DNA from 3 places in the Xenorhabdus doucetiae genome. Region 2 is predicted to be linked to each of the others. Evidence: predicted binding sites of a transcription regulator. Region 2 holds the regulator's gene; each other region holds the start of a gene.
What was found. The regulator PurR, encoded in region 2, represses purine synthesis genes. The targets are predictions, from matches to a motif close to CANGCAAACGTTTGCNTG.

Region 1 (10,704 bases), 1.1 Mb from region 2:
GGAATATACCAAGAAATTTAACGAATTGCTGTCAGGTCTGGCCAAAATTTCTTGCAGTAACGGCATACCCGAACCCGCCTCCTCTAAATTACTTGAAGAATTCTCCAGAGCGAATAATCTTTTGGTACAGGAAACCCGTAATATTATTTTCAGTCGTGGGGAGCAACTGCAAAAGGATATCGCGGATAAAGGCCAGTTTTTTGGTTGGCAAAGCCTTATTTTATTCTTGTTAAGTGCCTTTTTGATCGCGTTGTTTACACGCATGATCATTGGGCCGGTAAAAGGCATTGAGCGGATGATCAATCGGCTCGGAGAAGGGCAATCATTGGAAAATCAGATTGACACTTTTAAGGGGCCGAGGGAGTTGCGATCGCTGGCCCAACGCATTATTTGGTTGAGTGAGCGTTTATCCTGGCTTGAGTCTCAGCGTCATGAGTTTTTACGCCATATCTCCCATGAACTGAAAACCCCTTTGGCCAGTATGCGTGAAGGGACGGAGCTGTTAGCTGACGAAGTGGCCGGGCCTTTAACAGCAGATCAAAAAGAAGTTGTCACTATTTTGGACAGCAGTAGTAAGCATTTACAGCAACTTATTGAGCAATTGCTTGAATATAACCGCAAATTAGCCGATGGCCCTGCCGAACATCAGATTGTCTCTTTGAAAGAGGTGGTGGAGGGGGTCGTATTATCTCATCAACTGCCGGCGCGGATAAAAAATATTTATACAGAAGTTCAACTGGATATGGATTATTGTTGGGCGGAGCCTGGCTTATTGACGCGGGTGATTGATAATCTCTACTCCAATGCAGTGCACTATGGCGCTGAATCCGGTAACATTTGGATTTCTAGTCGGCAAGTGGGGAAAACTCTCCAGATTGACATTGCCAATACCGGCACACCTATCCCTGAGTTAGAAAAGAGCATGATTTTCGAGCCATTTTACCAAGGAAAACTGCAACGAAAAGGCGCAGTGAAAGGAAGTGGCCTTGGCTTGAGCATCGCGCAGGATTGCATTAAACAGATGCAGGGAGAGCTTTGCCTGATAGAATCCGAATTTGCTGACGTATGTTTTCGAATTGAACTGCCATTAACCGCAGAGAATGACTAAATAATATGTATAACAGGTTTACTTACCGCTTTATAACGGGGACGGAACAGCAAAATATTGTGACTAAGCCAATGAAAAAAACGGCTGTTATGCAGTCTATTCGGGCACGTGCTTCGACGCTACGTTTCCGTGCCATGTTGCTACTGTTTGTTCCCTATTTGTTGGCAGGATGCGCTAAAACGGGTGGATCCGACAACTTGGCAACCATCGCGCAGTCTATCCTGCCAGAACAGCGTGTTACGGATTATCGCGTCAGAGACTGTGACTCAATCTGGGACATCGCGAAACCCACCGCGATGGAAAACGGGCTATATTGGTTGAGGTTCATCGATTGTACCGATCGATTGCCTGCGGCAAAAGCCCGTGAGATGGCAAAACGTTTTACCCCAGAGGCGCCGGCTGACTGGCATCAAGTGCTGAAACAGAGCATTTTGCTTGGCCGGGCAACGTCGGTATTGGCTGAACGCATTAATATCGTGGAAAACTTTAATCGCTACAGTGCACAGTTTCCTGTTGCTTTGCGGCCATTGCTCCAGTTGTGGCGTGAACAGCAATATCTGAAAATTAATCTTGTTGAAGAAAGAGTTAAATTCCAGCGCCTTCAGTTTGATAGTGATAACAAAATTGATAGCCTGAAAGAAATACGGGCACGTCTGGAATATGAACTTCGCTCAATGTCGCGCAAACTCGAAAATCTGACCGATATTGAACGCCAACTTTCCTCCCGTAAACAAGAGCAAAGTGTTGTGACGCCATCCAATACCGACAGTTCATCGAATAATACGCCATCGAATAATAAAGCCGATCCGAGCAACAAATCCGCCGCAGACACGGAGACTAAAGCGGAAGCCCATTCCTCAGAAGAAAAAGGAGCCGAATAATAATGACAGCGCGTAATTCCGCCCATCTCCTTTTAGTTGATGATGATCCCGGCTTGCTGAAATTATTGGGAATGCGTTTGACCAGTGAAGGGTTTCGCGTCACGACCGCAGAGAGTGGTCATGAAGCGTTACGCTTGCTGGCGAGAGAAAAAGCCGATTTGGTGATCAGTGATTTACGCATGGATGAAATGGATGGCATGGCACTGTTTGCGGAGATCCAGAAACAACATCCCGGTATGCCTGTCATTATTCTGACTGCGCATGGCTCAATTCCTGATGCCGTGGCCGCCACGCAGCAAGGCGTGTTTAGCTTCCTGACCAAACCCGTTGATCGTGACGCACTGTATAAGGCTATTGATGATGCGTTGGAACTGTCAACGCCAGCCATTGATGGGCAATGGAGCGAGAAGATCGTCACTCGCAGTCCCCTGATGCTGCGTTTATTGGAACAGGCAAAGATGGTGGCTCAATCCGATGTGAGCGTTCTGATTAACGGGCAAAGCGGCACCGGTAAAGAGGTACTGGCTCAGGCTATCCATCGGGCAAGCCCCAGAGTGAAAAAGCCTTTTATTGCCATTAACTGTGGCGCCTTACCGGAACAATTGCTTGAATCTGAATTATTTGGTCATGCCAAAGGCGCATTCACTGGTGCCGTCAGCAGCCGGGAAGGGCTATTTTTAGCGGCGCAGGGAGGAACACTGTTCCTTGATGAGATCGGTGATATGCCGATGGCGTTGCAAGTTAAGCTATTGAGAGTGTTACAGGAACGCAAAATCCGCCCATTGGGGAGTAACCGGGATATCGATATTGATGTCCGGATCATTTCTGCCACGCACCGCGATCTACCCAAGGCCATGCAGCGTAATGAGTTTCGCGAAGATCTCTACTATCGGCTGAACGTGGTTAACCTGAAAATTCCTGCCCTGAACGAACGCGCAGAAGATATTCCCCTGTTGGCTAATCACCTGTTACGTGAATCGGCCAAGCGCCACAAACCTTTTGTGCGCAGCTTTTCCACCACCGCCATGAAATGCCTGATGGCAGCAAGTTGGCCGGGCAATGTGCGTCAATTGGTCAATGTTATCGAACAATGTGTGGCGCTGACGATGGCGCCGGTCATTAGTGATGCGTTGGTGACTCAGGCACTGGAAGGCGAAAATACCGCCTTGCCGACATTTGTCGAAGCCCGTGGGCAGTTTGAACTGAATTACCTGCGTAAATTGTTGCAAATCACCAAAGGTAATGTGACCCATGCGGCTCGCATGGCAGGGCGTAACCGGACAGAATTTTATAAGTTGCTGGCACGCCACGAATTAGATGCCAATGATTTCAAGGAATAACTTTTCTGCTATTCCAGATATTCTTACACTGCATGACTGTTATTGAATAGAAATGATATACCCGCCGTATTCAAGATAAAAAATACAGGGTATCGCGATGAACTGCTTTACTGCTGAATCTCAGTAAGGCAGGTAGATGATTTATGGCCTAGGAGAGCCGCATTTTATGAGCCGTACTCTTAATATCGCTCTTGCCCAGTTAAATTGGCTGGTGGGAGACATTGAAGGCAACAGCGAACGCATGTTGCAGACAGTTCAGGAACAGCAAGCAAAAGGTGCTGATCTGGTTATGTTTTCTGAGCTGGCGCTGTCTGGCTATTTTCCTGAAGACTTGTTGTTCCGCCCTGATTTGCATCAGCGTTGCTGCGAACAATTAACCCGCTTGCAAGCAGCCAGTTCGCAGGTGGGTATTTTAGTCGGGCATCCGTGGCAACAGGATGGCAAACTCTATAACGCGCTTTCCCTGTTTTGGCGAGGGGAAGTTGTGGCACGTTATTTCAAACAGTTACTGCCAAATTACGGTGTCTTTGATGAAGAGCGTTATTTTAAAGCGGGTCATCAAAGCTGTGTGATACCGTTCAAGGGTTATCAGCTTGGTTTACTGATTTGTGAAGACTTGTGGTTTGACGCCCCGATTGATGCCCTGAAACAGGCGGGTGCAGAAATCATCTTGTCGATTAACGCTTCTCCTTATAATCGTGAAAAACCCAATATTCGCAGTACATTAATTAAGTCCCACTGCCAGCGTACCCGGCTGCCCATTATCTATCTGAATCAGGTCGGCGGGCAGGATCAACTTATCTTTGACGGCTGCTCTAAGGTCTTTGATGCTAATGGTGACATCACTCACCGTATGGCCGCGTTTGAGGAGCAGGTTGAGCAGTGCCGTTTCAATGAGATGAATATTGAATTAATGGCGGATCCTATTCCTCAATTGCCACCGCTGGCGCAAATCTATAAAGCCTTGGTGCTTTCTGTACGTGATTATGTGCAGAAAAACGGCTTTAACGGTGCATTGCTGGGATTGTCTGGCGGCATTGACTCCGGGTTGACCTTGGCGATTGCCGTGGATGCGTTGGGGAAAGATCACGTGCAGGCGGTCATGATGCCATTCCGTTATACCTCAGAAATGAGCATTCATGATGCGAGGGAACAAGCCGAATTGCTGGGCGTTGAATTTGACGTGGTTTCCATCGAACCGATGTTTGATGCGTTTATGGCACAGCTTGAGCCGATGTTCGCGGGGACGGCAAAAGATACGACAGAAGAGAACTTACAGGCACGTTGTCGCGCGGTGATTTTGATGGCGATGTCTAACAAGCGTCGTCGTCTGGTATTGACGACCAGCAACAAAAGTGAATCCGCCGTCGGCTACTCAACCCTGTATGGCGATATGGCAGGCGGCTTTAATGCGTTGAAAGATGTGCCTAAAACGATGGTCTTTGCCTTAGCTAACTATCGGAATACCGTCTCGCCGGCGATCCCCCAGCGGGTAATTGATCGTCCGCCATCCGCGGAATTAGCCCCCGATCAACTGGATCAGGACAGCCTGCCGCCGTATGACATGCTGGATGCGATCCTCGAAGGGTATGTTGAAAAGGATAAATCCGTGGCGGATCTGGTCGCGGAAGGTTTTGATGAAACCATTGTGCGCAAGGTGATCCGGCTGGTTGATATCAATGAATATAAACGTCGTCAGGCACCGATTGGTCCCCGTATTACGCAGCGTGATTTTGGCAAAGACAGGCGCTACCCGATTACTTCTGGTTTCGGGCGTAAAAACTGGTAATAACAGGAAAACTTCATGAAAAAGATTGATGCAATTATCAAACCTTTCAAGCTGGACGATGTGCGTGAAGCGCTGGCTGAAGTGGGTATCACCGGTATGACCGTGACAGAAGTAAAAGGGTTTGGTCGTCAGAAAGGGCATACTGAGCTGTATCGCGGTGCAGAATATATGGTGGATTTTCTGCCCAAGGTCAAAATAGAAATTGTCGTACCGGATGATATTGTTGATACCTGCGTCGAGACCATCATGCAGGTTGCACAAACCGGCAAAATTGGCGATGGCAAAATTTTTGTTTTCGATGTTGCCCGTGTTGTGCGTATCCGCACGGGTGAACAGGACGAAGAAGCGATTTAATCAAGCCACTGAAATCCCCTGAAAAAAGTGATAACGGCCATGTCGTCAACCGTTATCACTTATTCTTGTTTACCACGTCCCTTGTGTATTTATTCCGCCGTATTACATGACTTTATGTTTATGCGGGCCAAAACACTCATAATGGAGATGTTGTTCATCAATGCCCATTGCCAGCAACTGCTTGGCGATATGCTGCATAAAAGCCACAGGCCCGCAGAAATAGAATTGCATTCCCTCTGTCGTGATAGCGTCTTTCACGAGCGAGAGATCCATAAGCCCGGTGTGTTGGTAGTGCAGGCCTTTCTGATCAATCTCTCTGGGTTCGCGATACCAGACTTGTGAATGCAGATTAGGCATGGATTGGGAAATTTCATTCACCTGATTGGCGAAAGCGTGATGACCGCCATGTTCTGCGGCGTGGAACCAGTTTACCGCTCCGGCATGATGTTGATTATGCAGGTATTGCAACATACTCATCATGGGGGTCAAACCTACGCCCGCCGAAACCAGTGTCACCGGCGTATCAGATTGCACATCAAGGAAAAAATCACCGCGTGGCGCTGCCAGCATCACGATATCCCCTTCTTGAACCTTATCGTGCATGTGATTTGACACCTTGCCCTGCGGTTCACGTTTAATGGCAATTTGATAACAGGTTCCGTTTGGTGCGGCAGTCAGCGAATACTGGCGAATTTCACGGTTTTCAAAGCTGGGATCTTCGATATAGACTGCTAAATATTGCCCCGGCTTGTAATCCATGACCTTGCCACCATCAACCGGCACAAACTCAAAGCGGGTAATGACATCACTTTGTGGCTGTTTCCGGCTGACACGAAACGGCCGCAGATCACGCCAGCCGCCCTCCAGAGACTCACCGTTTTGATAAATTTCCTCTTCCCGATTGATAAAGACATTCGCCAATACGTTATAGGCTTCTCCCCAGGCACTGAGCACTTCGTCACCGGGATGAAACATTTCATCAAGGGTTGCCAGAAGGTGCGTACCGACAATCTGATAATGCTCCGGTTGAATGTTGAGGCTGGTGTGTTTATGGGCGATTTTTTCTACGGCAGGCAACAGCGCTGGCAGGTTATCGATATTGGCGGCATAAGCACAAAGGGCATTGAACAGCGCTTCACGCTGATCACCATTGATCTGGTGGCTCATATTAAAAATATCTTTTAATTCAGGATGATGTTTGAACATACGTTCGTAAAAATGCGCCGTGAGCTTGGGGCCTGTAGAAACAATGAGTGGAATGGTCGATTTGATGGTGGCGATAACCTGACTGTCTAGCATGGGGATCTCCTGAATTTTTCTCATGTGATGCTGAAATCTATAAATTGCATTTTAAATACAACTTATAGGATTTGGGAATATGCTGATTTGAGAAAAGAGGATTACGCTGATTTAAATCAAAAAATTAGAATTTAAAACAGGGTAAACCTTGGGCAAGATCACAAATACCAATAATAAAACGGTAATTATTGGGCAATAGCAGGTTATTGGGCTGCTAATGGCGATTATCGCATAATGCAAACGTTTGCGTAATTTGTTTTGTCAAGACTATCTCATTTGATAAAAAGAGTTTACACTGTGTGGCATTCTGGCCCTCAGGGGTATTTTTTTCGAGATGTAGCTGAGTCAGGAGAACCCAATGTTAAAGCGTGAAATGAATATTGCGAATTACGATCCCGAACTGTGGCAAGCGATGGAACAGGAGGTTTGTCGCCAAGAAGAACACATTGAATTGATTGCTTCTGAAAACTACACCAGCCCAAGGGTTATGCAGGCTCAAGGCTCTCAGCTCACTAATAAGTATGCGGAAGGCTATCCGGGTAAACGTTACTACGGTGGTTGTGAGTATGTCGATATCGTTGAGCAACTTGCGATTGACCGTGCAAAAGAGTTGTTTGGCGCTGATTATGCTAACGTCCAGCCGCACTCTGGTTCTCAGGCAAATGCGGCGGTGTACATGACACTGCTGAAACCCGGCGATACGGTGTTAGGGATGAATCTGGCGCATGGCGGCCACCTGACTCACGGCTCTCCTGTTAACTTCTCCGGTAAACTTTATAACATCGTGCCTTATGGTATTGATGAAGCAGGCAAAATCGATTACGACGATATCCGCGCCCAAGCACAAAAACATCAGCCTAAAATGATCATCGGTGGCTTCTCGGCGTATTCCGGGATCGTTGATTGGGCGAAGATGCGTGAAATTGCCGATGAAATCGGTGCTTACCTGTTTGTTGACATGGCCCATGTCGCGGGTCTGGTTGCCGCAGGTGTCTATCCAAACCCCGTTCCTCATGCCCATGTGGTAACAACTACAACGCACAAAACTTTGGCAGGTCCTCGTGGTGGCTTGATTCTGGCGAAGGGTGGCGATGAAGAGTTTTACAAGAAACTGAACTCCTCGGTTTTTCCCGGTTCTCAGGGCGGCCCATTGATGCACGTGATTGCCGGTAAGGCAGTGGCATTGAAAGAAGCGATGGAGCCTGAGTTCAAAGCCTACCAACATCAAGTTGCCAAGAACGCGAAAGCGATGGTCGACGTCTTCCTGCAACGGGGTTACAAAGTGGTCTCCGGCGAAACTGAAAACCATTTGTTCTTGCTGGATCTGGTGGATAAAAACATCACTGGTAAAGAGGCGGATGCAGCATTGGGACGTGCCAATATCACGGTTAACAAAAACAGCGTACCGAACGATCCGCGCAGCCCGTTCGTCACTTCCGGTATCCGTATCGGCACGCCTGCCATTACCCGTCGCGGTTTCAAGGAAGCAGAAACCTGTGAACTGGCCGGCTGGATGTGTGACGTGCTGGATAACATCAATGATGAAGCGACCATTGAAAGCGTTAAGCAAAAAGTATTGAATATCTGCGCAAAATATCCGGTTTACGCGTAATTTAAAATCAATAATGTAATTTAATCATAAGCCCGACTCATAACGTTAGTTTTGAGCGGGTTTTTTTGCATTTAAAAATGGGGGCATTTGGATGGTTGTTCCATCAACATTTTGGCTGGGGTTGAGCTATTTCACCTATTTTTTCTCTTATGGCATATTTTTGCCCTTTTGGTCTGTCTGGTTAAAAGGTGAAGGCATTGAAGCCTCCATGATAGGGATATTGTTAGGTGTCGGCATGGTCGCCCGCTTTATCGGCAGTTTGGTTATTTCTCCTACCATAAAAGATCCGGCCAAGTTAATCAGTGCGTTGCGTTTTCTCTCCTTGTTAGCCCTGCTTTTTGCCGTTTGCTTTGTCTTCGGCAGCCATTGGGCATGGCTTTTCTTTGTCATGGTTGGCTTCAACTTATTTTTTGCCCCCTTAGTCCCTTTATCAGATGCGTTGGCCGGCACATGGCAAAAACAGTTTACCTTTGATTATGGCAAGGTCAGGGTCTGGGGATCGATTGCGTTTATTATCAGTTCTTCGTTGACCGGCATATTGATGTCGGCCAATGGCATAAATTTCTCACTCAGTCCGCTGAATATTGGCTGGAATATCTCATTTGACCGTTTAAATGCGTGGATCGGTCACCATTTGTTTGGCACTCATCAGATTATTCTGGCGTTTTTGGTTTTCAGTGTTGCCGCCATGCTGTTGGGCATGATGCTGAAACCTTCCGTCATGCCGGCAGGTAAAATTAAGGCTACAAATACACATGCGGTTTCTTTTAAGGCACTGTTATCCGAAAAATCTGTGTGGCAGTTTTTAGTCTGCGTGACTTTACTGCAAGCTGCCCATGCGGGGTACTACAGTTTTGGCTCTATTTACTGGGAGCAGGCGGGTTATTCCTCATCAACCATTGGTTATCTCTGGTCGTTGGGCGTGGTGGCGGAAGTGGTGATCTTTACTTTCAGTAAGCAACTGTTCCGCCGTTGGAGTGCACGTAATTTGCTGTTGTTGTCAGGGATTTGTGGTGTGGTTCGTTGGGGATTGATGGGAACATCGACCGAATTGTCGGTGTTGATTCTTATCCAAATCCTGCATTGCGGCACGTTTACGGTTTGCCATTTGGCAGCGATGCGTTTTATTGGTGCCAGAAAAGAAAACGAAATCATCCGCTTGCAGGCCACTTACTCGGGCTTGGCAATGGGGGGCGGTATTGCTGTCATGAGTATCATTGCGGGTTTCATGTATGAGCATATCGGCAGTGGCATATTTTGGGTGATGGCGCTGATTGTGTTGCCTGCCCTGTTCCTGCGACCCAAAGTTGAAGCGCATGGTTGAAACCAGAAATCTCAGGTAAAAAGCATAAGAAAAAAGGGCACCCAATGGGTGCCCTGAAAATAACATTGCTCTATGATATTTATTAATAATTAACGTTTCAGTGCTTCAGTTAATTCTTCACGCATTTCAGACAGAATATCTTTAACAATACGTGGGCTGCCCGCAACGATATTGCCGGAGCTGATATAGTTATGGCCGCCAACGAAATCGGTGACAATGCAACCTGATTCACGTACCAGCAATTCGCCGCCCATGAAATCCCATGGTTTCAGGCCAATTTCGAAGAAGCCATCGACACGGCCGGCAGCCACATAGGCCATATCCAGTGCCGCTGAACCCGTGCGGCGGAAGTCTGCACAGCGATCAAATAATTTACCCAGTACATTCATGTAAGGGATAGCGTGTTGCTTGGCTTTGAATGGGAAACCGGTCGCCAGGATCGTGCCATCCAGATCACGGGCATTCGTACCGCGCAGACGATAACCATTCAATTGAGCGCCTTGACCACGGGTTGCGGTGAACAGCTCATTACGCATCGGATCGTAAACCACAGCCACTTCAGTGCGGCCTTTAATGCGCACGGCAATGGAAACAGCAAAATGGGGGAGACGTTTAATAAAGTTGGTGGTGCCATCCAGCGGATCGATAACCCATTGGAAATCGTATTCTTCTCCTAAGTGCTCACCGCTTTCTTCGGTAATAATCGTATGCTTAGGATAAGATTTACGGATGATGTCAATGATCAGCTTTTCCGCTTCACGATCAACATTGGTCACGAAATCGTTACTGCCTTTTTGGCTTGCTTCAACAGCATCAGGAGTTTCATAGCTTTTGGCAATGTAGTTGCCGGCTTTACGCGCAGCGCGTATAGCGATGTTTAGCATCGGATGCATGGGGTATCTTCCACCGGGATTTTAAAGAACGGGAACAAATCGGCGCGCAGTATAGCAGTAGTTCGTCAAAATGACTAATGCTGTGTTAAGATATTCGGCTCTTA
Region 2 (10,704 bases):
CAGTGGCACTGTCATACCAAACACTTGTTTCTGGTGCAGGCGACGGGTCAAATCGATACCGGAAGTAATGTTGCCCCACTGGTCTGAACCACCAATTTGTAATTCAACACCATATCTTCCATTCAGGTTGGCAAAGTCATAAGACTGCAATAGATTATAAGAAAATTCGGTGTACGAAATACCAACATCATCACGGTTAAGACGCTGTTTTACCGCTTCTTTGTTGATCATCTGGTTTACGGAGAAGTGCTTACCAATATCACGCAGGAAAGTCAGCACATCCATTTGACCAAACCAATCATAGTTATTGGCTAACTCTGCACCATTTTCACCCTCAAAACTCAGGAATGGGGAAACCTGACGACGAATTTTCTCAACCCACTCTTTGACCGTGTCTTCTGTGTTTAATTTACGTTCCGTTGCCTTAAAGCTGGGATCGCCAATTAAACCTGTTGCCCCACCGACCAACGCAATAGGCTTGTGCCCAGCAAGTTGGAATCGTTTTAAACACAGCAAGGGAACCAGATGGCCCAAATGCAAGCTGTCAGCGGTCGGATCGAAGCCACAATAGAGAGAAACCGGACCTTGCGCCAGTCTCTCAGCTAACGCCTCTTCATCCGTTACCTGGGCAACAAGGCCCCGCTCTTGCAGTTGTTTAATCAGGTTATTGCTAGACATTAATGACTCCATCGGTTTGTATATTTTACCTATATATCTATACCCTGCTTTCACGTTGCTGCTTTGTTATATGCCGCCACTTGAAATCCATTGGGTATATAAGCGTCTCGTTATAAATCAAGTGCCATAGCATAAAACGCCCGTAATATAAGTGCCAGTATTAAAAACAGTAATTATCTCTTTCGTTTTGCAACTTTCTGCCTTATTGATGTTTAAGGCGCCAGACGGTCAACATGCCATTTATCGCCTTCACGCTGATACAAAAAACGATCATGAAGGCGATGGGCACCCCCCTGCCAGAATTCGACTGAATCAAACTCGACCTTAAATCCGCCCCAGAAACTGGGGAGAGGGACTTCACCGTTCTGGAATTTCTGTTTCAACTCCAAAAACTTCCCTTCCAAGATACCTCTGGCAGAAATCTTCGAAGATTGCTGAGACGCCCAGGCGGCAATTTGGCTATCCCTCGGCCGGCTATGAAAATATTTCATTACCTCAACCGGGGACAAACGTTCCGCTTTGCCGAGAAAACTGACCTGCCGTTCCAATTGATACCAGGGAAAGTGGAGACTGATCCGGTTATTCTGGGCCAGATGTTTTGCCTTGCGACTGCCAAGATTGGTATAGAATATCAGGCTGTGAGCATCAAAGTGTTTTAGCAGAACAATGCGCTGATAAGGTTGCCCATGCTCATCCACGGTCGCAATGCACATTGCTGTTGGATCACTGAGTCTCGCTTCACAAGCCTGTTTTAACCAACGCTCAAAAAGCTCAATAGGTTCTTCAGTAAGATCTTTTCGCCTTAACCCACCACGTATATATTCGCGGCGCAGTTCTGCGATAACCATTTCATTATCTTCTGACATTTCTAAATCTCTATTTATTAATGAGTATTAGCATATCATTGTTATCTGCTAGCTCACTGTCTTCTAATCAGGGTTATCTGTTAACTGGATATTATTCAAACAATTATCTGACAACCGGATAAATTGCCCCTAAAATCGTTTCTCTATCCGCACCAGTAACTGATGGCAAGTTACCAGATTGTCCTGACATGGTTCGGAATGCCAGCCAGGCAAATGCCAACGCTTCCATGTCATCACCACTCAAACCATATTTATCTGTCGTCGCCACTTCTGTACCCGGCAATAAAACCGATAACCGATTCATCACAAGTGGATTACGTGCCCCGCCGCCGCATACCAGAAGACGGTCACACCGACCATTTAGCATGACTTGTTGAGCAATGCTTACCGCCGTTAATTCAGCCAATGTGGCTTGAACATCCACGGGGGTAATATCAGGAAAATCAACCAACTGTTGTTCCAACCATGCCATATTAAAGTATTCACGCCCTGTACTCTTCGGGGCAGTACGCGCGAAATAGGGATCAGACAGCATTTTTTGCAGCAAAGGTTCATTGACCGTACCTTCACTGGCCCACAGCGCATCTTTGTCGTAAGGTAACTGCTTATGCCGCCATGTCCAGGCATCCATCAACATGTTGCCCGGCCCGGTATCATAGCCTTTAACGGCAGAATTAGGCAGCAGTGCTGAGATATTGGCTATTCCACCGATGTTTAAAATGACCCGCCTTTCGGTAGGATGCCCCAATACCGCCATATGGAATGCCGGCACCAAAGGTGCTCCCTGACCACCATAAGCCATGTCACGCCGCCTGAAGTCACCAACGGTGGTAATGTTAGTCAGTGCTGCTACACGGTTATTGTCACCGATTTGCATGGTAAACGGTTTTTCACCGTCCGGCTCATGCCATACGGTCTGCCCATGACAGCCGATTGCGGTGATATCATTTGCAGTTATCCCGGCTTTATTCAATAACCCTTGAACCGCTTCTGCGAAGAGAGTACCAAGCTCATAGTCAAATCTTCCGACCATTGATAATGTCGTCTGCTGCCCTTGACAAATGGAAAGTAATCTTTGCTTAAGCTCTTGCGGAAAAGGATGGCTATAACTGACTTGTTGAGTCACGGCTTTATCGCTAATCTCCGCCAAAATAACATCAACACCATCCATGCTGGTGCCAGACATCACACCAATATAACGTCCTGAATTCATAAATATTCCTCTATTAAATAACGGATTACATTTGACACGTGGATTACATTCAATCTTGCGTAAACTATAAAGCACATCTATTCGGACTATATATGTTTAATGAGCATTATCAGAGATAAAATCTGAGTTTTGGAAAGCTCTTCACAAAACATGCTAAACTTTTGGTCAGGAATTATTCCTTTCAGAGTTTATTGTGAGCATATTATATTATGTAGATATGCATCATTAGTGGCCGACAAATTGATTAATTCTGCTGCTAACAAGAGCATCTTAGTATCTGCTGCTAACAAAAGTAGCCGAACGCTTGGTTATAAGTTTATTATCAAGCTTCCCTATCGGGCATTAAAATTAGGAGTAATTATGTTAAAACGTTTCCTGGTTGGTGTAGCTGTAGCAACCACATTATCGGGTTGTGCAGACATGGGAGCACTTTCTAGTGATACTTACTCTATGAATCAGGCCAAACAAGCTCAAACTGTAACCTATGGCACGATTCTGTCTGTACGCCCTGTCAAAATTAAAGGCAACCAAGCGGGTGATCCTAATATGTTAGGTCTCATTGGCGGTGCTGTTTTGGGAGGGCTGCTAGGGAATACGGTTGGGGATGGTTCTGGTCAAAGGCTTGCTACAGCGGCAGGTGCCATTGCTGGCGGTCTGGCTGGTCAAGGAATAGAAGGGGCTTTAGACCAAACGAAAGGTGTTGAGTTAGAAATTCGTATGGACAGCGGAAAAAACATCATCGTAGTGCAAAAGTTAGACAACATTGTATTCAGCAGAGGGCAACGAGTCAGGATCGCAAACAGTGGAGACTCTTTGACTGTATCACCACTCTGAAATGTTCAAATAACACAAAACTAGAAAATCGCGGTTTACCAGTAATAGGTCTGGGCCGCGATTTTATTATTATAGATTAATTTTTATATTACCTGTTTATGCAATTGGTTAATATTTTTTTCAATTTTCTTTATTACAGAAGCAAGCAGAATTAACTCATCATGAGTAATTCCCTGCAAAATTTCTTTCCTTGTAGAATCAATAACACTATCTACTTCTCTAATAAACGTTTCCGATTCTTTGGTTAATTTGATTCTTTTTGCGCGTCGATCATTGGCACATGTATGGCGTGTAATCAATTTCTTTTCTTCTAATTGATCAAGCGTTCTCACCAAAGAGGGTTGCTCAATACCAATCGCTTTTGCGAGCTGTATCTGTGACTGCTCTGGCGGCAGTTGACTAATATTGTATAGAGTAACCCAGTGTGTCTGAGTTAATTTCAACGGTTTCAAACGATGATCAATTAAAGCGCGCCAAACACGGACTAAACGTGCCAGATCTGATCCCAATGTCAATTCCAATTACCCCTCCTTATAATTAGAGACTCATATAACATCAATGAATTATCCAATCAGTTTATTCATCTGAATAATGGATACGCACCCTATATCATGCTTACATTAGCAGAGTCAGCAATTTAACTAATTACCTAATTAGTGTCGCGTTGGCGTGTTACTCAAAGTTGACATCTTCGTCGCCCTAAAGAGCGAAATTGTACGGTGCACCGAATAAAATCGCGCATTAATCCACCAACGATATAAACTGTATAAAATAATCTTACAACTAAACTATTATAAGTTTAAATATCAACAAAAAAAGTACAATCCCTCAAAATATATCCATTTCCACTCGGTTAAAGTTCTATAAGAATAACCGCCATCCAAATACTAATCTATATATTTTTACATTAATATCATTTTTATCTTACAGATATTGATAATATCAAAATAAATAATATAAAAAACAACAAGATAACAAACCAGTTCTTTTCTTGTTCAACAAATGATTCTTTGATAAGAAATTCTTACTTAAATATCTAATCTCACCAACAGAAATGATGTTTTGAAGTGACTTATGTCAAATAAAAGAAATATAATATAAATAATATATCATTTCTTGCAGGAAATATTTCATATTTTTATGATCATCCTAAACCATAATTCATATGAGTGATATTTTTTGATCAAATTAGAATAAAACTAAAATAAATCGGCTTGTTGCGAGATAATATTTTTTTCTTTCTCTTTATTTCTGACTTCCCTTAGATGCCTCTGATGACATAAGCGCAATACTTTTCTTTTTTCATTATCAGATAGTTGCATCCACATAAAGCGCTCTTCCCTACTACGATAACACCCTCGGCAAAAACCGCGGGAATTAGATTCACAAATTCCCCGACAAGGGTTTGGAATAGCAAAGAATTCCAATTGTTCAGCCATCTCATCCTCCTGCGCTTGGAACTATCAATTATTCCCATAATGAAACTATTTGTTGCTCAGTATAAACCTCAAATATAACATTTCAAAACAAAATAGTAACATTTAGAAACCAAATAAATAAACAGGACAATTTGAATTATTTTATCTATACACGTTATAGTTGAACTAAGCATATGCAGGTATGCGGACAACGTTTTGCAAAAAAGCTATGTTTCACAATAAGACTATAAAGATCAAGAGGTAATCATGCGTTTACTCCATACGATGATCCGTGTTGGCAACATGCAGCGCTCGATTGATTTCTACACTAAAATCATGGGCATGCGTTTACTTCGCACCAGTGAAAATCCAGAGTATAAGTATTCTCTCGCGTTTGTTGGTTATACCGATGAAAATCAAGGCTCAGTTATTGAGCTAACTTATAATTGGGGCGTTGAAAACTACGAAATAGGAACTGCGTTTGGGCATATCGCCTTGGGCGTTGATGATGTTGCGGCAACTTGCGAACGCATCAAACTTGCCGGAGGAAAAGTGGTTCGCGAAGCAGGACCCGTTAAAGGTGGAAAAACCGTCATTGCATTCGTTGAAGATCCCGATGGCTATAAGATTGAACTCATCGAAAATTCAAGTGCCAGCAGCGCATTAGGCAACTAATTCTATCAATAGCGGCCAAACTATCGTTAAAAAATTAGTTACACACCGACAAAAGGGCAAATCTTATTGCCCTTTATTATCCTCATTGGATAAGCATTACTTCTGCAAGACACACCAAATTTTGTCATAATAGCCACTATTCCAGAATCAAAAACAGAATCCTGAAGCTAAAAACTGAAAATCAGATGTCTAATCAAAACGATCAAAATATGTTAAGTGGGCGCTTTCGTGGCTACTATCCCGTTGTCATTGATGTCGAAACCGCTGGTTTTAATGCGCGGACAGACGCTTTACTTGAAATTGCTGCAATTACTTTAAAAATGGATGAAAATGGTTGGCTAACACCTGCCAATACACTGCATTTCCATATTGAGCCTTTTGAAGGAGCTAACCTTGATCCTGCCGCTCTTGCTTTCACCGGCATTGATCCAACAAATCCCCTACGGGGAGCAGTCAGTGAATACGCTGCCTTGCATGCAATTTTCAAAATGATCCGCAAGGGCATGAAAGAGACGAATTGTAACCGCGCAATTATGGTCGCCCATAATGCCAATTTTGATCACAGTTTTGTCATGGCTGCTGCTGAACGCGCAGGCTTGAAACGCAATCCATTCCATCCGTTCGCAACTTTTGATACCGCCGCACTCAGTGGTTTGGTTCTTGGCCAAACAATTCTTGCCAAGGCCTGCATCACAGCAGAAATTCCGTTTGACAGCAATCAAGCACATAGCGCTCTTTATGATACTGATCGAACTGCCCTGCTTTTCTGTGAACTTGTCAATCGCTGGAAACGGCTGGGTGGTTGGCCATTACCCTCAGCTAACACCGCTAACTGCGAAGCCTAAAACAAGCAAACCTCATATTGATTAATCTGTAAATAGTAACCCCATACCTATAAAAGTATGGGGTTATGAAAAAACATCTATCATTTCGATGAATGACTGACCTTATTCCTGATCACGATACTTGTCGGCAGTCTCTTTGATCAGCGTTTGTAGTTCACCACGCTGATACATCTCAACAAGGATGTCACAACCTCCCACTAACTCACCGTCAACCCAAAGCTGGGGAAAAGTCGGCCAATTTGCATACTTAGGCAACTGAGCACGGATATCTGGATTTTGCAGAATATCCACATAAGCAAAACGCTCACCACAAGCGGATAAAGCCTGAACTGCCTGTGCGGAGAAGCCACAACTTGGCAGTTTCGGTGAACCTTTCATATACAGCAGAATTGGATTTTCTCTGAGCTGACGTTCGATTTTTTCAATAACCGCATCAACTGTTGTATCTGTCACTGTATTCGTGTTTGTATTAAAATTCGTCATTGTTGCTTCCTCAAAACTGCAAACGCTATTTATCAGCATAAGATAAAGATTGATTCAGAATACCACTTTCTACTCTCATTTTTCTACCGTGAACTTTATATGCTGGGTGTATCTACTCCATGTTACAGTTCAGTTCTGCGCCAGTTCGCCGCCTGATAGCATCTTTTTCCCTGTTATTTGGCAGAAAAGTTGTTAAGATAATTAGCAAAAAATTAATACGATAATGAGACTAAATTTGCCCTGCCCATGATAAGCAATCCTAAGTCATGGTTTGCAGAGCCAAAAAACCCGATATTAAAAAGGAGCATGCAATGTCTTTTGAATTACCCGCATTACCTTATGCCAAAGATGCCTTGGAACCCCATATTTCTGCAGAAACTCTAGAATATCACCACGGCAAACATCACAACGCTTACGTCGTAAACCTGAATAATTTGACTAAAGATACTGAGTTTGCCGGAAAATCGTTGGAAGAGATCATCAAAACCTCTGAAGGCGGAATCTTCAATAACGCTGCACAAATTTGGAACCATACGTTCTACTGGCATAGCCTGTCACCAAATGGGGGTGGCGAACCCACCGGAAAAGTCGCAGACGCTATCAACAATGCTTTCGGTTCTTTTGCTGAGTTCAAACAGCAGTTCACTGACGCAGCCCTGAAAAACTTTGGTTCTGGTTGGACTTGGTTAGTCAAGAAAACTGACGGCACATTGGCTATCGTTAACACATCCAATGCAGCAACGCCATTGACTGGTGAAGACAAACCCGTACTGACCGTTGATGTTTGGGAGCACGCATACTACATCGATTACCGTAATGCACGCCCTCAATATTTGGAGCACTTCTGGGCGCTGGTCAACTGGAAATTTGTTGAAGAAAACTTGGCTTAATAAGGTTAATTATCTTACCAAGTTAAAATAACAAGGGCAGGTTTTCCTTCATTCGTGGCATCACAATTGTTGGAAAACCCGCCCTTAAAGCAAGTGATGTTACAAATTCTTCTTTTCTATCCTGATCAGATCAAGCAGAGACTTGCCAGAAAAACAATCATGATTAATGCACTACCGGCAGCCAATAATCCCAATTTCAGATCTGTGTCCATAGAACATCCTCAATGTGAAAATTAAGAGACCTCAACACGATAAATTTTTAAGTACAAGTTTTGAGCGGTTACTCACCGTATCATTTAAAAAACCATACCCAATATTTAGTCCATACTCTTTATAACATCGATTATTACTTTCACTTTTGAGCTAGATCAGACAAAATTCAAGGTTTATCGCTGACTTATTGCCAACTATCACTCTATATAAATATATTGGCAAACGATTAACAAATAGCTATACCCGATAGATTTCAAAATTGAAAGATGAAAGGTATACCAATTAGACCAAAAGGTCAGGAGTCCTTTTTATCATGGCAACGATTAAAGATGTGGCCAAACGCGCTGGTGTTTCGACCACAACCGTATCGCATGTTATCAATAAAACCCGTTTCGTCGCCGAAGATACAAAGGCTGCGGTTTGGGCTGCGATTAAGGAACTGAATTATTCTCCCAGTGCCGTTGCCCGCAGCTTGAAAGTTAACCACACCAAATCCATCGGATTACTGGCAACCTCAAGTGAAGCACCGTATTTTGCTGAGATCATAGAATCGGTTGAGAATAGCTGCTATAGCAAAGGTTATACACTGATCTTATGTAATTCCCATAATAACCTTGATAAACAGAAAGCGTACCTCGCGATGCTGGCGCAAAAACGTGTAGACGGTTTGCTGGTAATGTGTTCAGAATACCCTGAACAGCTTTTAGGTATGCTGGAAGACTACCGTAATATTCCTATGGTGGTCATGGATTGGGGAGAATCCAGAGGGGATTTTACCGATGCAATTATTGATAATGCTTTTCATGGCGGTTACTTAGCGGGTCGTTATCTCATTGAGCGCGGTCATCGTGATATTGCATCTATTCCTGGGCCATTAGCAAGAAATACCGGCGGAGGACGCCATCAAGGTTTTCTCAAGGCGCTGAAAGAAGCCAACATCACCATTCGGGATGAGTGGATGGTACAAGGTGATTTTGAACCTGAGTCCGGTTATCAAGCCATGTATAAGATCCTGAATCAGAAACATCGCCCAACCGCTGTTTTTTGCGGTGGGGACGTCATGGCAATGGGGGCAATCTGTGCAGCCGATGAGTTAGGACTACGTGTTCCACAAGACATTTCAATCATCGGTTATGACAATATTCGCAATGCCCGCTATTTCACACCAGCATTGACAACCATCCACCAACCCAAAGAACGTTTAGGGCAGATGGCTTTTGCAATGCTATTGGACAGAATCATCAATAAACGTGAGGATGTACAAACTATCGAAGTCCACCCACGCCTTGTCGAACGGCGCTCGGTTGCGGATGGACCTTTTATCGATTATCGCCGCTGACAGTTAATTTTCTTGCAGCCATTCAGCATTAAGTGTTTCGCTATCTCCCAGATAATCAAGTAACCAACTTAATGCGGGTGAATGGCTCTTTTGCGACCATGTCAGGCAGCATGGGCTGTCAGGCAAGGGTTGCTCGAGTTCGAGTGCCATCAGCTTGCCTTTACGGATCAGCGGTAATGCAAGGTGCTTGGGCACCATGCCGACACATAATCCATCCATCAGGCAACTTAACCCAACATTCCAATCAGGAACAATCAACCTTCGTTGATTATCCAAAGCCCATGTATCACGCTTAGGCAAGCTGCGTGAAGTATCTTCGAGACATAAACTGGGATAAGGCCGCATCTGATCATCATTCAATTTCCCCGATATCACTGCCAGTTCATGTTCAGGGCTGGCGACACATAACCACGGAATAAATCCCATATCCCTGAAACTATATCGCTCACCAACGGGGGAAGCCCGTGTTGCACCAATGGCAACGTCCACCCGTCCATCCACCAAAGCATCCCATACGCCATTGAAAACTTCAGGATAGATAAATAATTCAATATCGGGGAAATGACGATAAAAATCCAAAATTAACCGAAGCGTTCGCTCTGGTTTTACCACCTGATCAACCGCAATACTGAATTGCCCACGCCAGCCATTGGCAACTTGTTGACACTGGTGCCGAGTGTGATTCATTTTTTTGATAACAGAACGCGCTTCCTTGACAAAAATAGCCCCTGCTTCCGTTAAATCGACATCTCGGTGACGACGTTCAAATAAAGGTACTGCCAGCCACTCTTCAAGCTGTTTTACCGTATAGCTGACAGCAGAAGGCACACGGTGAAGTTCTGATGCAGCCGCACTGAAACTTCCTGTTCTGGCAACGGCATCAACGACTTCCAGAGAGTATTCAGACCACATATATCTTCCTTTCAATTTTTTTCACAGCATGGTGCAAATATTACCGTTTCACAAGTAAAAATCATGCTATATAAAATAAGCCCAATATTTCCTTATCAACCACCACACCAAGTTATTAACACAATGACAACAAATAAAAACGCCATTCCATTCATGTTTTATCTCGCAGGCCTAAGCATGCTAGGCTACTTGGCCATCGACATGTATCTGCCCGCTTTTGATGCAATGAAAGCAGAATTAGGGACATCAACAAATGTCATCGGTGCGAGCCTCAGCATTTTTCTTGCCGGGTTTGCTTTTGCCCAACTTTTATGGGGACAATTGTCTGACCGTTTAGG
Region 3 (10,704 bases), 960 kb from region 2:
TCGATTGCCTCGAAAATATTAATCGCAGGCTTATCGCAGGGTGGTAAGGGTTTGAAAGCATTCGGATATTTGAATGTAGCTGTTAACGTTGCCAGCGCGTTGGGAACAGTCATTGCAGATCAGACATCCCGTATTTATATCAATCTACTTCCTCTACTGGCAGGAGTTGTGCTTGCCGCTACCGCTTTGTTGATTGCAAAGCTGGATGAACAGCGCCTGCCTCTACATAGAAAAAAACTAGAACATGTACAGACTGTATCTGGACAAATACGGATGCGTCTGTTGTTCATCTTGGCCAGTTTGTCGCCTTGGCTTATATATGGATTTTTCTTTAATGGGATCAGTTATCAACTCGCTACAACCAGTGCTACAGGACATCGTGTATCTATCCTGTTTTCGCTAAACGCTGGTTTAATCATTGTATTCCAGACAATAGTCCTGCATTACATCGATCGGATAAGGAAAGACGGGTTGTTGTGGGTGTCTTGCATCAATCAATTGGTGCTGTGTGCCAGCTTGATGTTTTACCAACTAGATAGCTTTGAAGCTCTGATTATGTTCGTCGTAGTATTTACTTTCAGCGAGATGGTTTGGAGCCCGCTTAACGATTATCTGTCGGCTGAATTTGCAGGGCCGGATGGCCGAGAGTCCTTTATGCCTGTATGTAATTTTGTGTGGGGGATAGCGGAATCGCTGGGTACTTTTATTGGTATCAGTGGGTTTAATACACTGGGTAAAAATTTACCGATAGTGGCCATCACTGTGGCAGCCATTATTCTGGCTACACACTTTGCTCTTGCACGTGCAGCCAAAATAGGTATCGGAGGAACTTAATTATTTCTAAGCAAAAAGAAATAATATCAGATGAGTATTGTCGGTTAATTAACACTATTTTCAGCCTACAAATATTAATCCTTAATAACGAGGGGAATACTGAAAGATTGTGAGATAAATTCTGGCAATGACAAAGGCAGGTAATAAATTATGAATCTGTCTAATTTCCTTGTTTAAAGCTTAGATAGTCAGAGCCCGGAAACCTTGCAAACAGGATGTATTCATATAGATGCAATGAATAAATATGTGGCATTTTTGGAAACTAATGCTTCCGGTACTGGAGTCGAGGCAATCCGTAAATTGCAACATGCTGGTTATCACGTGTTGTTTCTAACTCAAGAGATTGAGTTTTACCAATCTCTGGAACTTAATCCGTTGGAAGTGGCCGATATTGTGATAGAGGTCAACACCAACTGTATTGGTTCTATCCTCAATCGCCTAGCTAATTTTGAGCTACACGGAGTGGTTGCTTTCGATGATTACAGATTGATAACTGCTGCTTTTGTTGCACGACATCTGGGACTCCCGCATCCAAGTATAGACGGATTGATTCATTGCCGCTTTAAGAACCTTACCCGGCAAGTCGTGTCCAGTGGGAATGTTGATTACCAAGTATGTGAACTGAAAGCTCCTTTGGATGACGGTACCGTACCTTATCCCTGTGTGGTTAAACCTTGCGATGATAGCGGAAGTGTAGGTGTACGTATTTGTCAGAATGCGGAAGATCTGCACAAGGCCGTTGCCGCACTTAAAGAACAAAGGATAAACGCGCGTGGGTATCGTCTATCCAGCCAGTATTTAATTGAGGCGTTTGTAGAGGGACAGGAATACAGCGCTGAACTGATCTGGAATACTACTTCCAATAATTGGCAATTGCTTGGTGTGACAGAGAAACATATTACATCGGGTAGCTACGCCGTAGAAGTTGGCCATGACTTTCCGGTGATATTGCCAGAATATCAAGAAGTTGAAACTACCATTCATGGCTGGCTAAACGAAGCTGGGCTCAGTCACACAGTAGCACATGTTGAATTCAAATTGTCCTCACATGGTATGGCATTGATTGAGATTAATCCTCGTCCAGGTGGAGATATGATCCATTTGTTGTGCCAACTATCGACTGGCATAGATGTAGTGGATCGTTATCTGGAACTTCTGGTCCATGGGTATGCAGGGCAATCTAACTCTGCGAAATATCAGGCCGCATCCATTCGTTTCTTGGTACCTGAGGCAGCAGGCATTGTCACTCTTGTGGAAACGCCAGAGCCGGGACCAAACATCGTGATGTCAAAAATCAAGGCGGTCCCTCAACGTATTCAATCGGTGTCTAGCAGTTATGACCGACTTGGCTTCGTAGTCGCCGGGGGAATATCAACACAAGCAGCACGAGAGGCAGTAGATACATTTGTGCAACATACCCGAATTTTGCTGGAGCCAGAGGGTATTAGTACGCTCCAGTCGCAACAACCTGAGGCAGGTTGGGTGCTGCTTTTGGGGAATTCTCTTAAAGGGGCAAAAGCGATACGAACCCTAGGCTATGATGTGGCAATGATACCAGATGAGGCAAATTCCTTGAGTGGAGAAGCTATCAAGCTCTGTCGAGCCGCTTTTCCTGTCAAATTAAGTAATCTTAACGCGGTGGCGCAGGCATATGACGAGTGCGAGAGCCTATTTGGCCCTCCACTCACTATTTTGAATTTTTCTGATGCTGGCCAACTTGCCTGTGAATGGTTACGTGACCGCCATGGACTGCAAGGCAACGGTGTCGATGTGGCGAAGACAATCATCGACAAAGGGCTGATGCGTAGTGTGCTGAATCAGGATGTCCATATGGCTGTGGGCTTTGTTTCAGGAACCGCCTCTGAATTGCTGGAAATAGCTGCCTCAATGTTAACGGGCCATCATCGTTATGTTCTCAAACCTTCAGATGGGGTAGGCAGCCGCGATATTTATTTCATTGATGGTATGCCTGCGTTACGAGATGCGTTGGAAAATCACTCCAATTCAGATGCAGTATGGGTATTGGAAGAAGAATTACCGGGTGAGGAATACAGTGTAGAAGCAGTGAGTTGCGATGGTATTACTCGGATTCTGGGTATAACAAAGAAATACACTAATCACCGAGGAGTTGAAGTGGGGCACCTTTATCCCGCGCCATTACCTGAAGCCGAACAAGTGGCGATTGAACAAACCACTCTTAAGGCACTGAACTTGTTGGGGGTACGTTGGGGAGCTACCCATACCGAGGTAATGTCTGGTTCTAAAGGCGTGCATATCATCGAAACTCACCTCCGCCCAGGCGGTGATGAAATTCCGGAATTGCTGCTTTTGGTTGAGGAACATTGTCAGTATAAGCTGGCAATAGAAGTTCTAATATCTGGCACCTTACTTCCTACACCAAGACATCCTAAGGGCTCAGCAGCAATCCACTTTTTTACTCATGATGGGGATGCTGGTTACCTTCGTTCACTTGAGCTAACTGATGACTTGGATCTGTTTAGTCTCGAACTCAACTACAAGCCAGGCGATGAAGTACCTTCGTGTAGCAGTTCATTTAATCGTATCGGTTACGTGATTTGTGTATCAAATGAAGATGATGCCTTTACACGTTGTCTGGAAACAGCAAAGCGATTGACACTAAGCGTGGAATAACAATAGCCCTGGGTATGGATCAGGGAATTATATAAAGAATGAGGAGTTATATGCATATCGTGATCATCGGGGCTGGTGTTTCTGGAATTGCTACAGCTTGGCAGTTTAGGCGCTTGTACCCAGACTGTCACATCACTTTACTGGATCGTGAGGCTCCAGGCAGTGTGGCAAGCAATAAAGGAACGGAGGCATTCCGTACATTTTGGCCTAATGACATCACTGGTGGCTTGTTTACACAGCAATTAGAGCAAAGTGTAGACTCTCTGGTGTAGTTTGCCTCTAGCCACCCCAGTTTGCAGATGCAAACACGTGGCTATGCCTTCTTTAGTCAGCTAGATGAAGGTAGTGAGCAAATGCAGTTGCTGGCGATGGAACAAGCCGATTTGTCTAAGAAACCACTGTACCAAGACTCGGAGGGTTTGGCGTTGCGTTTTGATGGTGCTTCATTTATTCGTGATGCCCAAGAGTTACATCATTTTTACCCCAACCTGTCTCCCGCTATACGTAGTGCGTTGGTGTTCCATCGGTGTGGATGGTTCCGTACTGGGGAATATTTGAAATCGATGTTGTTCGAAGCCATGGCCAGTCGTTTCACATTTGCTCGAGCAACAGTGGAAGAACTAAATTGGGGAAACAGCAAGGTAACGTTGAAACTCGACGATGGCACAGCAATAGTGGCGGATAAGGTTATTATTTGTGCTGGTCAGTATAGCCAGGCGTTACTGCAACGTATTGATATTAACTTACCTATTGCTTATGAATCTCACTCCAAAGTGGTATTACCGGACTTATCACGATCATTGTCTGGAATGCCGTTTTCATTCTACGCAGATACTTTTGAATTAAATTTCAATGCAGAGGAACTCGCGGCAGAACCAGCTCTGGCTGGCTTGCAAGGACAGGCATTGCCAGGCCATTTTCACGTAAGAGAAAACTGGTCGGATGTTTTAGGTGAACCTTCAGTTCAAGCACTTTGGACCTATGACTGTGAGCCGATGGATGAACCCCATCCATATTATCCAGATGGTTCTGTGACGCACACGGGCATCTATACCAAAATGCCGGATAACTTGCCCTGCATCGGTACATTGGTATCAGGCAAAATTTATATCAACAGTGCGTTGTCAGGTTTTGGCTATATGTTTTCCCAGCAAGCATCTGAATTGATCGCACGTCATTGTATGGATGATGGCGATGTACCCACAATTTTTGACCCGTTGCGCAGTATTGACACCATTGGGGATTCTCTCTCCCCCCACCGTAGAGGACAGATGTAACATGATGAGTGCAAAATTGTTGGCCAGCATTGAACTGAATCAGGAACAAATTGAACACGACTTAAATATTGTAGGTAGTGAAATTCTGGATGTTGCATATAGCGAATATGCTTGTGGCAACTGGGGCACCATCACGTTATGGAATCACAGTGGAGACGCTGGTGACCAAACATCAAGAGAGTATGTTGGGCAGGCTCGTCCTACAGAGCTTGGACAGCAGTTGGATTGTATTAACCAACTTATTCGAAACAATTTTAATATATCTCTGATCAAATCAGTGCGTATATTCCGTTCTTATAACGGTGGAGCCATTTATCCACATATTGATTATTTGGAATTCAATCAAGGGTTCAAACGTGTGCATCTGGTGCTAAAATCAGACCGAAGTTGCCTCAATTCCGAAGAGAATACAGTTTATCACATGCTCCCTGGTGAAGTATGGTTTGTTGACGGTCATAGTGCACACAGTGCAATGTCACTAAGTCGTGTAGGGAAATACAGTTTAGTGCTTGATTTTGACTCTGGTGCTAAATTCGAGGATTTGTATTCCGAAAGCCACACGTTATGTGTAGACAACCTAGAACCAGATATTATTCATGATCGGCAACCATTGCCAACATCACTGCGGGATTCACTCGCTCATATAGCTGAGCACGCCGATGAATTCAACATTCAGTCTATCCTGTTTCTTGCTACCCGCTTTCACTTTAGTTATGCAGTGTCAATCAGAGAATATTTTCAATTGTTAGATGAATGTTTTAGTCGTAATCCGTACAAATCAGTTAGAGAAAGATACGAGGCATTGAAGGATATTCTAGTCCGAAGTGGCTATACATCCCATAATGTTAACCACTTTAACTCACTGTCTGGAGTCACTATTGGTTAAAGAAGTGAGAATGGATTTTTACGTGGGTGTCATTGTTATTTAATATACCCTATTAGCTTCAGGTTGCAGCTCGCAAGACAGAAGTAGCTGATTGTCTCCCCGCTGTGCGGGGAGATAATCAATGCACTTTGAAGTACGTCACCCATCAACTTAATTTATCTTGTGCCCATTTAAGGCTGCTTTGATATTCGGTTGGCAAGAGTGACGCTAAGGTTTGCAATGTCGTTTGCAGTGTCGCCTTATCTGCATGCGTCACATTTAAGTGGCCGACCTTACGTACCGGTCGAACTTCTTTTTCATACCAGTGTAAACGAACCAGCGGCAGACTCAGCCATGCGGGATTTATTTCCGTGCCGATCAGGTTGATCATAACGGATGGCGCGAAGATTTCAGGTTGTGGCATAGGGAGATTCAAAATCGCCCGTAAATGCAGTTCGAACTGGCTGATAGAAGCGCCGTTTTGTGTCCAGTGACCGCTATTGTGAACCCGCGGAGCCAATTCATTGATCAACAAATCATCGCCGACAATAAAACATTCCATTGCCATCACACCCACATAGTCCAGGTGATTCATGATGGCGGACAGCATTTTCTCTGCTTTTTGTTGAAATTGCCTGTCGGCAGTATGATCAGGCAAGGCGACACTGGTACGCAAAATACCGTCCTGATGCAAATTGTGAGTCAATGTATAGAATACCGATTCACCTTTGGCATTACGGGCACCTACCAGCGAGACTTCCCCTGAAAACGGAATCCCCTGTTCTACAATACATTCACCATAACATCCACCATCATCCCCACCATAAATTTCAGGTGGAAGGGTGGTTTCATCGCCTGGCCGGATACGCCATTGACCGCGCCCGTCATAGCCGCCTGTCCGGCGTTTGACAATGATGAAATTGCCTAATTCGGCAAATAGTTGTGGCCATTGATCCGGCGTGGAAAGCCATCGCCACGGTGCGGTCGCCAATCCCAACGTATCCATAAGCTGTTTTTGCGGCAAGCGATCCGCCAGTTGCGGAAAAATATCGCGATTGATAAACGCCTTATGATGAGCCAGTTCGCGGGTTAATGCGGTTTCGGGCCAGCGCTCAATTTCAGCGGTGATAATGCTGCTCTGGTAAGGTACCGCTTCCGGCTCGGCATCCAATCCAACGGGATAAACCGCGATCCCCAATGGTTCGCCGGCTTGACGCAGCATTCTGCCCAACTGACCATTTCCCAATACACAAACGGGTTTCATGCCTCCTCCCGTGGATCTGGATTATCCAAAACCGCCTGTGTTTGTGCACTGCGCCAATCCGACAAACGTTGAAGCAGCGCATTGTCATGCAAAGCCAGCACTTGAGCCGCCAATAATGCGGCATTTGCTGCGCCTGCCTTGCCGATAGCCAGTGTGCCAACGGGGATGCCCGTTGGCATTTGGACGATGGAATACAGGCTGTCAACACCGCTAAGCGCGGCGCTTTGTACTGGAACCCCAAACACAGGCACCAAGGTTTTGGCTGCCAGCATCCCCGGTAAATGTGCTGCACCACCGGCACCCGCGATAATCACATCAAAACCGTTTTCCTTGGCTTGTTCGGCAAAACTAAACAGTTTATCGGGTGTTCGGTGTGCTGAAACAATTTCAACATGAAAAGGGATCGCAAGGGAGGTCAAAATATCGGCGGCATGTTGCAGGGTTGCCCAATCGCTTTTAGAACCCATGACAATAGCAATTTTGGCCTCTATTTCTGTTGGGGAAGTCATAAATCAGATGCTCCTGTATTGGGTATCTACCAGAACAAAGAGGAAATTTCAGACGGCGGATCATATCACGCTAATTGCACAAGGAAAACGTTTGCGTCGTTTGATTTGTCGATTTTTCTAAAATAAATAAAGGTGTTTAGAAAGGGAAGGAGATCAATTCAATGGCTGTTTCTGTGACTTTAAACATCGAACCTTGCTCATGCCATGCCCCCAAAACACCGCGATGTACGGTTTTATCATCAAGTTGCATATCATGTATTGCCGGGCGGTGAGTGTGCCCGTGAATGATCCAATCTGCCTGATGTCTTTTAAAATGCGCGATAACAGCCGCTTGATTGACATCCATAATCGATTCGGATTTTTGACTGTTGGCGTATTGGCTACCTGCCCGCATTTTGGCGGCAATTTTCAAACGGATAAACAGAGGGAGAAGCAGGAATAGCCGTTGTATCCACGGTGTATGGACGCGCTGACGATATTGCTGATAGCCGATATCATCGGTGCACAGCGTATCGCCATGCAGGATCAGAATACGTTTGCCATACAATTCCAGTACCTTTTCCTGCGGAAGTAGGATCAAACCGCTCTCGCTGGCAAAACGGGAACCCAGCAAAAAATCACGATTGCCATGAATAAAATAACAGGCAATCCCTTTTTGTTTCAGTTCATTCAGGGCTTGGGCAATTTTAGCGTGTAACGGGTTGGGGTCATCATCACCAATCCAGTAATCAAAAAAATCACCGAGGATATAAAGACTCTCAGCGTGAATGGCATCCTCACGTAAAAAACGCAGAAAACCGGCAGTAATTGCCGGTTCTTGTTCACTGAGGTGTAAATCTGCAATAAACAGTGTACTCATGTTGCGATTAACTATTTCGATTAACTGCTAAAATGGTCTTTATTCGCTAACAGTGACACGTTCAATGATCACATCTTCATGCGGTACATCCTGGTGCATACCGCTGCGGCCAGTGGAAACACCTTTGATTTTATCAACCACGTCCATGCCTTCAACGACTTCGGCAAATACGCAATAACCCCATCCGTCAGGGCGCTCTGAACGGAAGTTCAGGAAATCGTTATCGACCACGTTAATGAAGAATTGGGCAGTGGCCGAGTGTGGATCATTGGTACGCGCCATAGCGAGGGTGCCACGGCTGTTTTTCAGGCCATTGTTGGCTTCGTTTTTGATTGGGTCTTTCGTGATCTTCTGTTTCATGCCCGGTTCAAAGCCACCGCCTTGGATCATGAAGCCATTGATAACACGGTGAAAAATGGTGTTGTCATAAAAACCTTCCGAGCAATAACCCAAGAAGTTTTCAACCGTTACCGGCGCTTTATCAGCGAATGTCTTGATTACGATATCGCCAAAATTGGTGTGGAAAGTCACCATAATAAAAATCCCAATAATAGTTTTGAATGACCCTGTATTTAGGGGGTTCGGAACAACCGCTGTTATATCATATCTCAGATTTTGAGTCAGTACTCTGGGCGGTATCAGGGCAGGGTAAACTTGCCCGTATCTCACCCTCTATGAGAAATATAAGAGTTTCACTGTTATGATATGTCAAGGCATTTGATGAGTTTAATTATTGATCGATTTGCCGGATGTTTTGCCATGCGCCATATCGGCAGTTTTACGAAAAAATCGCACCATCATCAGGATTGCCCCGAGTAAGAATGTAATAAGGAAGCCAATATTGATACCTTGCTGACCTTGTTTTAAAGGAAAAGCCAGCAAATAAGAAACAGGAAGGCCGAATATCCAGAGCAATCCCATATTAACCCACATCGGATACCAGACGTCACGCAAACCACGTAACACTGCCATCAGTAAGTTACGCACAGCATCAGCAATTTGGGAAAAAGCAACGATAACCAGCATGACTTTCGCCAGCTCTATCAGAGCCGCATTTTCTTCTGCCCCCAGATTGAGATACAAACCGATAATCGCAAGTGGATTTAGCAAATATACAACTGCGATAGCTATCATGCAGCCGAATACTAGTACCAGACCGACATGACCAATCTTTCTTATCAGATTATATTCACCATTGCCAACCGTGTAACTGACCAAAATCGTGCACGCCTGGCCGATTCCCATAGGGATCATTAGAGCTACGGTAGAACACTGGATCAATATCTGTTGAACGCTCAAAGCACCCACACCGAGCCAACCAACCATAATGTTAATCGTACTAAAAATCAGTAATTCACTGGCAAACTGTATTGTAATAGGGAAACTAATCTGAAAAAAAGCCACCAATCGTGCTGGATCCCATAGCACCTTGAAATCAAACAAGTGGTAATTAGTGAAATTTTTGGAAAAGTATAAATAAATAAAAACACTAATCGCTAGAGTCCAGTTGGCAATTGATATGCTATAGGCCCAGCCAGCCATGCCCAATGTAGGCAAACCCGCGTAACCATGAATTAAAGCATAGCCAAGCAATATCGTGAAACCCAAGTTTAGTGCACTTAATACTACGACAAGATATCCCTTCTTAAGAGGAAAAAACATTTGATGACAACTTGCCAATAGTAAAGAAGGAATTACACCCCATGCCATTGCGCGAAAATAAGGGTCAATCAGCGGCACTAGCTCAATAGGCTGATGCAACCATACCAACAATTTCGTTAAGTTCCAGAATACCAACGAACCAATAACACCGAGAATGATACTAATCAACCAAGCCTGCCGGATTTCCATGCCAATCTCGCGAAGCTCATTCTGTCCATAATAACGACTAACAGTAATACCGACAGCTAGCAACGGCGACATGGCAACAACCATTATAGTGTTACTCAATGCAGCTACTAATGCACTAGCAGCCAGCTCTTGCTTGCCAAGATGAGCAATAAACAACATACCGATAAAGCCCACAGCGATATAGAGAATGCGTACACTTAAAATTGGTGTAGCTAGCTTTACAATCTCCTTAAAGTAAAAAAAATTATTCTTTGTTTGCATACTTACTCCGAGGCAACTACTCACCGACATACCATTAACCAATACACTCTGTATTGAAGGCTATAATGCGCAGCAAAATGCGATTTGACAAACTCATGGCGCGTTTTTTGATTGCCTTTGAGGCCCACAATAACCTTATTAAAAATGTGAGATTCTGCCCTGCATGCCAATACTCTTTAATTATGAAATAGCCGAAAGAATCAGAAAGATTATTTTGGGAAAACTCCCATGTGGTGACCAATTTTTATTGACCACAACAGGGCAAGGCGGTCAACGGCACTTGCAAAGCCGGGCATATCAAGGTGAAATACCTCGCTTGGCTTCTATTTATA

Region 1: glyA (serine hydroxymethyltransferase) is a predicted target of PurR. The motif match lies at 7,005-7,022, and genes of this name have one in related genera.
Region 3: purE (5-(carboxyamino)imidazole ribonucleotide mutase) is a predicted target of PurR. The motif match lies at 7,482-7,499, and genes of this name have one in related genera.

Annotation. Positions count from the first base shown of each region.
Region 1 covers NZ_FO704550.1:2,998,426-3,009,129, reverse strand. The annotation lists gene XDD1_RS12960 (sensor histidine kinase) at 1-1,108, shown strand, start outside; gene qseG (two-component system QseEF-associated lipoprotein QseG) at 1,114-1,989, shown strand; gene glrR (two-component system response regulator GlrR) at 1,992-3,329, shown strand; gene XDD1_RS12945 (NAD+ synthase) at 3,496-5,118, shown strand; gene glnB (nitrogen regulatory protein P-II) at 5,134-5,472, shown strand; gene hmpA (NO-inducible flavohemoprotein) at 5,575-6,771, opposite strand; gene glyA (serine hydroxymethyltransferase) at 7,130-8,383, shown strand; gene XDD1_RS12925 (3-phenylpropionate MFS transporter) at 8,475-9,707, shown strand; gene suhB (inositol-1-monophosphatase) at 9,797-10,600, opposite strand.
Region 2 covers NZ_FO704550.1:1,875,256-1,885,959, reverse strand. The annotation lists gene tyrS (tyrosine--tRNA ligase) at 1-678, opposite strand, end outside; gene pdxH (pyridoxamine 5'-phosphate oxidase) at 891-1,544, opposite strand; gene anmK (anhydro-N-acetylmuramic acid kinase) at 1,648-2,757, opposite strand; gene XDD1_RS08625 (outer membrane lipoprotein) at 3,118-3,591, shown strand; gene slyA (transcriptional regulator SlyA) at 3,675-4,112, opposite strand; gene XDD1_RS08615 (DUF1289 domain-containing protein) at 4,791-5,030, opposite strand; gene gloA (lactoylglutathione lyase) at 5,277-5,684, shown strand; gene rnt (ribonuclease T) at 5,870-6,529, shown strand; gene XDD1_RS08600 (Grx4 family monothiol glutaredoxin) at 6,632-7,012, opposite strand; gene sodB (superoxide dismutase [Fe]) at 7,324-7,902, shown strand; gene purR (HTH-type transcriptional repressor PurR) at 8,429-9,454, shown strand; gene punR (DNA-binding transcriptional activator PunR) at 9,458-10,366, opposite strand; gene punC (purine nucleoside transporter PunC) at 10,520-10,704, shown strand, end outside.
Region 3 covers NZ_FO704550.1:914,820-925,523, forward strand. The annotation lists gene XDD1_RS04325 (MFS transporter) at 1-834, shown strand, start outside; gene XDD1_RS18375 (ATP-grasp domain-containing protein) at 1,081-3,486, shown strand; gene XDD1_RS20330 (FAD-dependent oxidoreductase) at 3,537-3,758, shown strand; gene XDD1_RS04340 (NAD(P)/FAD-dependent oxidoreductase) at 3,786-4,763, shown strand; gene XDD1_RS04345 (aspartyl/asparaginyl beta-hydroxylase domain-containing protein) at 4,765-5,649, shown strand; gene purK (5-(carboxyamino)imidazole ribonucleotide synthase) at 5,795-6,892, opposite strand; gene purE (5-(carboxyamino)imidazole ribonucleotide mutase) at 6,889-7,401, opposite strand; gene lpxH (UDP-2,3-diacylglucosamine diphosphatase) at 7,538-8,260, opposite strand; gene ppiB (peptidylprolyl isomerase B) at 8,300-8,794, opposite strand; gene XDD1_RS04370 (MATE family efflux transporter) at 8,987-10,372, opposite strand.